Niabella beijingensis: one gene and its partner. Each later gene encodes a partner of the first gene's protein in a complex. Links are inferred from orthologs where the notes say so. Each region holds a gene or a part of one and is shown in the gene's direction. Other genes may lie near its edges.

Region 1 (3,024 bases):
TCTTCTGCTAATCATTGATTGAATGAACTCTTTTTGCGGCTGCGAAGATAGTTGATTTCTATTTTATTAAAGAAAAAACCAGCCGGAAATGCAATTTTGACATGTAAAGACCTGCAAAGTCCTCTGTTTTTTGGACGAATCCGGGGTTAAACTGAAAAATTTTCATTTAAAAAGGGCATGGCATATTATTTATGCTACATTAGCAGCCTTAAAAAAAGCATTTTTGGCACTTTAAATTAAAATTTTAAAAAACAATACGATTATGGCTAAAAAATCAACTGTTACCCCTTTGCACGACCGGGTAATTGTAAAACCAGCAGCAGCAGAAGAAAAAACCGCAGGTGGTATTATCATTCCTGACACTGCCAAAGAAAAACCCCAGCGCGGTACAGTAGTGGCAGCAGGTCCTGGTAAAAAAGACGAACCTGTAACAGTAAAACCAGGCGATACCGTATTATACGGAAAATATGCCGGTACGGAGATCCAGATTGGCGGCGAAGACCTTTTAATTATGAGAGAAAGCGATATCCTGGCGATTGTTTAATTTGAAAATTTGAAAATGTGCTAATATGAAAATGATTGGCCCTTTCAATAATTCAGATTAATCTTCAAATTCTAAAATCCTCAAATTTTCAAATTAAATAAAAAATGGCAAAGCAACTTTTCTTCAATATTGAAGCAAGAAATAAGATGAAAAAAGGCGTTGACTCTCTGGCCAACGCTGTAAAAGTTACATTAGGACCAAAGGGCCGTAACGTGGTTATCGAGAAAAAATTTGGAGCACCGGCTATAACAAAAGATGGTGTTACTGTAGCAAAAGAGATTGAACTGGAAGATGTAGTAGAGAATATGGGTGCGCAGATGGTAAAGGAAGTAGCTTCCAAAACTGCTGATATAGCAGGTGATGGTACTACAACTGCAACTGTTTTAGCACAGGCGATCATTGGCGAAGGACTGCGCATGGTAGCAGCGGGTGCCAACCCGATGGACCTGAAACGCGGTATCGACAAAGCCGTTTCACTGGTAGTGGAAAGCCTGAAGGCGCAAAGCCAGACAGTTGGCAGCGACAGCAAAAAAATCAAACAGGTGGCTACAATTTCTGCCAATAACGACGAGCAGATCGGTGAGCTGATCGCGCAGGCGTTTGGCAAAGTAGGTAAAGAAGGCGTGATCACTGTAGAAGAAGCAAAAGGTACTGATACTACTGTAGATGTAGTGGAAGGTATGCAGTTCGACCGGGGGTATATTTCTCCTTACTTCGTTACCAACAGCGAAAAAATGGAGGCCGAATTACAAAGCCCTTATATCCTGATCTACGACAAAAAGATCAGCACCATGAAGGACATCCTGGGCATCCTGGAAAAAGTAGCTCAAAGCGGACGTCCGCTGGTGATTATTGCAGAAGACCTGGAAGGTGAAGCGCTGGCGACACTGGTGGTGAACAAACTGCGTGGCACCCTGAAAGTGGCTGCTGTTAAAGCTCCGGGCTTTGGCGACAGAAGAAAAGAAATGCTGACCGATATTGCCATCTTAACAGGCGGTACCGTGATCTCCGAAGACCTGGGACACAAACTGGAAAGTGCAGACCTGGCTTCCCTGGGACAGGCTTCTTCAATCACTATCGATAAAGACAACACCATTGTTGTAGGCGGTAAAGGTAAAAAAGCCGATATCACTGGTCGTGTAAACCAGATCAAAGCTCAGATTGAAAATACCACTTCTGATTACGATCGCGAAAAATTACAGGAGCGCCTGGCTAAATTGAGCGGTGGTGTTGCTGTATTGTATGTAGGTGCTGCTACTGAAGTGGAAATGAAAGAAAAGAAAGACCGTGTGGATGATGCATTACATGCAACAAGAGCTGCGGTGGAAGAAGGCATTGTACCGGGTGGTGGTGTGGCTTATATCCGCGCTATTGAAAGCCTGGACGTAAAAGTAAGAGGCCAGATCGAAGATGAAGCAACCGGTATGGCGATTGTAAAACGTGCCCTGGAATCCCCTGTACGTACCCTGACTGACAACGCCGGTATCGACGGTTCTATCGTTGTTCAGAAGATCAAAGATGGTAAAGCGGATTTTGGTTTCAACGCAAGAACAGAAACTTACGAGAACCTGTTCAAAGCCGGTGTTATCGATCCTACAAAAGTAAGCCGTGTTGCGCTGGAAAATGCCGCTTCTATTGCCGGTATGTTGCTGACCACCGAGTGTGTGGTTGCCGACAAACCCGAACCCAAAACAGCAGCCCCTGCAATGCCGGGTGGTCCTGATATGGGTGGCATGGGCTACTAAGCACTTTCTTTTAAAGAATATAAAAACCGCTCCGGATTGCCGGAGCGGTTTTATTTTTGCAGGAGCCGATGGCTTTCTTATAAAAACAACGCTATTATGGATAACCACATCATCCGGCCTCTGACCGAAGCAACCACTGACCTGTTCATTGCTATGAAACAGGATTTTTTTGCGATAGACGGCTATCCCTTTGATGAGGCGGCCGCAAAGGAACTTACCCGTTACTTTCTTACACATCCTGAAGCAGGGCAGCTTTTTATGATCTATGATGAAACGGAAACGGTGATCGGGTTCCTGGTGCTGACCTTTATGCTCAGCTTTGAATTCGGCGGCCGGGTTGCTTTCCTGGATGAATTGTACCTGAACGACAGGGCCCGCGGAAAAGGGTATGGCAAATACGCAGTGAATTTTGTGAAGGAATATGCTGCAGAAAACGGCCTGAAAGTTATTTTCCTTGAAGTGGAACACCACAACGAGCGGGCCCGCCGCCTGTATGAGAGCAATGGATTCCGTGATCATCACCGGGATCTGATGATTTATCACCATTCAGAATAGTAGACAATTGGCCATCTCATAATCATGCATTTGCCCCATTAGGATCTTTGCCCAAAGGATCAATAATGACAAATTGATTATCTTTGTATAAACTGATTTTTATCATCATATAAGTCATTTTAGCTTAAGCCTAATTTAAATGAAAACAATCACTAAAATTATACTGCTTTCAACTGTGCT
Region 2 (2,873 bases), 790 kb from region 1 along the record:
CATTGATAATACCCCCGGAACCTTTGCTACCTTAAAGATACCGGGGCTGGCCACCTTCCCCCGGTCCGTTATTCATTTAGCGGAATTGCAGATGGAATCGGTTTATGATGTATCCGACTCCATGTTTGGTGCTCCGCGTAACGTATTCCTGGATGTGATGGACACCGCCACCAAGCAGTTTAAAATGGTTCCCTATGTATTCGGGATCACTTATTCCGGAGGGTATGCGATCACCAACTTCCCCAGTTTTTATAGTGTGAACAATGCAAATACCGACCAGACCTATTACTTTAAAAAGGATCCGTCCCAGAATATCGTTCGCCAATGGCGTTTTAACCTTACCAGCTATGTACAAAGCCTGGAAAATATCGGGTGGGATGGCAAGACGGTAAACAAAGTGGTGCCTTTATACAACTTCAGGTTGTATGCTCCGGCAGGAGTATGGCTTCCGCTGGGCGACCGGGATGCTATAACCGGAACCAGTCTGTTCCGTGTTCCGCAGTCGAGCACCTTTTTCGGACTGGCAGGCGTAGGCCGGGCCAGGATCGCAGGAGGGAATAATTCTTCTCAAAAGATGAAACTGCGGATTGTTTACTCAAAGCCCTGATCGGCAGTTTATATTTTATTTAAATACGAACGGGTGCTATATTTGCACCCGTAAATTTTAATTATTTCTTAATAACCCAAATCGTTTATGCCTTATTTATTTACTTCTGAAAGTGTTTCTGAGGGACACCCGGATAAAGTAGCAGACCAGATTTCTGATGCACTCATTGATAATTTTCTCGCATTTGATCCGCAGTCGAAGGTAGCCTGTGAAACCCTTGTAACAACAGGACAGGTGGTTCTGGCGGGAGAAGTAAAATCCAAAGCATACCTGGATGTACAGGAGATCGCCCGTGGGGTAGTGAGCAAGATCGGGTATACCAAGAGTGAATACATGTTTGAAGCCCGCTCCTGTGGCGTGTTATCCGCCATTCATGAACAATCCTCCGATATTAACCAGGGAGTGGAACGTAAAAAAAAGGAAGACCAGGGAGCCGGAGATCAGGGGATGATGTTTGGGTATGCTACCAATGAGACCGCCAATTACATGCCGCTGGCGCTGGACCTGGCGCATACATTGCTGATCGAACTGGCGGCCCTCCGTCGCGAGAATAAAAAGGTACAGTATCTGCGTCCGGACTCTAAAAGCCAGGTAACACTGGAATACGATGATAACAACAAACCCGTTCGTATTGATGCGATCGTTATTTCCACCCAGCATGATGATTTTGATACAGAAGCGAAGATGCAGGCCCGGATCGCAAAGGATATGAAAGAGATCCTGATCCCCCGTGTGATCAAGAAATACCCCCAGTACAAGCACCTGTTTAATAATAAGATCAAATATCATATCAATCCCACCGGTAATTTTGTGATCGGTGGTCCGCATGGAGATACCGGTCTTACCGGGCGTAAGATCATCGTGGATACCTATGGCGGTAAAGGTGCGCATGGCGGGGGCGCATTCAGCGGAAAGGACCCCAGCAAGGTAGACCGCTCGGCAGCATATGCCACCCGTCATATCGCAAAAAACCTGGTAGCAGCCGGATTGTGTGATGAGGTACTGGTTCAGGTTTCCTATGCTATCGGTGTGGCCCAGCCCACCAGCATCAATGTGAATACCTATGGCACAGCAAAAGTGGATCTTACCGATGGTCAGATCAGCCAGGCCGTGGAAAAGCTTTTTGACATGCGGCCTTATTTTATCGAGCAGCGCTTAAAGCTGAGAAATCCCATCTACAGCGAAACAGCCGCCTACGGGCATATGGGAAGAGAGAACCAGGTGGTGGAAAAAGTTTTTGTTGCCCCGGACGGGAAGAAAGTGACCAAAAAAGTGGAGCTTTTTACCTGGGAAAAACTGGACTATGTACCCAAAGTAAAAAAAGCCTTTGGCCTGAAATAAAGCAGGAACAATGCATTAAAAAAGCTGTCTGTATACCAGGCAGCTTTTTTAATGCCTGCCCTTCCGGAACACCCTGTTTTTCACCTGCAGATCATTGAACATTTGAGGTGTTGCGCATCCGTTTTTTTATACACGTATCAACCCGGAAAATAGTGGAAAACTCTCCTAAAAAACAGGGGTCAGGAGTCGTAAATACGGAGGGGAAAAGTTAAATTTGCATATAGTGCATTTTGCATTATTCAGAATGATTTAGAATCTATTAGATGGAAGAAAATTTAGACCCGCAAGCGACACAGGACAGCAACCGCATTATCCCCGTAAATATCGAAGAGCAAATGAAAACGGCCTATATCGATTATTCGATGTCGGTGATCGTGGGCCGTGCCTTACCGGATGTAAGAGATGGTTTGAAGCCGGTACACCGGCGCATCCTGTACGCAATGAATGAGCTGAACCTGAGATCCAACCGGCCTCACAGAAAATCGGCATTGGTGGTGGGGGAAGTACTGGGTAAGTACCACCCGCATGGTGACAGTTCCGTGTATGATGCAATGGTGCGTATGGCACAGGAATGGAGCATGCGCTATACAATGGTAAACGGACAGGGTAACTTTGGTACACAGGATGGTGATGGTCCGGCGGCGATGCGTTATACCGAGGTAAAACTGGAAAGCATTGCCGAGCACATGCTGGATGATATTGAAAAGGAAACGGTCGACTTTCAGCCCAACTATGATGACTCCAGGGAGGAGCCTGTTGTGCTGCCTACGCGGATCCCGCAATTGCTGGTAAACGGCTCCAGCGGTATTGCCGTTGGGATGGCCACTAACGTGATGCCGCACAATCTTTCCGAGGTGATTGATGGCTGTATTGCTTATATCGAAAACAGGGAAATTACCATTGATGAACTGATGCAGCATGTAAA

Evidence for each region.
Region 2: the proteins of groL (region 1) and metK are in contact, whole or in part, in a cryo-EM structure (PDB 8P4O), measured with the Escherichia coli proteins. The link is inferred for Niabella beijingensis from one-to-one orthologs.

Annotation. Positions count from the first base shown.
Region 1 is NZ_JAIQDI010000002.1:1,668,507-1,671,530, forward strand. What follows is about bases 17-2,968. They hold groL (chaperonin GroEL), read left to right. Parts: upstream 17-648; coding sequence 649-2,289; downstream 2,290-2,968. Other genes in these bases: K7B07_RS23000 (co-chaperone GroES), read left to right, coding at 263-544; K7B07_RS23010 (GNAT family N-acetyltransferase), read left to right, coding at 2,386-2,844. Also shown: transcription antitermination factor NusB, read right to left, coding at 1-15; K7B07_RS23015 (hypothetical protein), read left to right, coding at 2,984-3,024.
Region 2 is NZ_JAIQDI010000002.1:881,839-884,711, forward strand. Bases 21-2,821 are described here. They hold metK (methionine adenosyltransferase), read left to right. Parts: upstream 21-694; coding sequence 695-1,948; downstream 1,949-2,821. Other genes in these bases: K7B07_RS19775 (DUF4270 domain-containing protein), read left to right, coding at 21-607; gyrA (DNA gyrase subunit A), read left to right, coding at 2,212-2,821. Also shown: more of K7B07_RS19775, read left to right, coding at 1-20; more of gyrA, read left to right, coding at 2,822-2,873. UniProt on the Escherichia coli protein: Catalyzes the formation of S-adenosylmethionine (AdoMet) from methionine and ATP.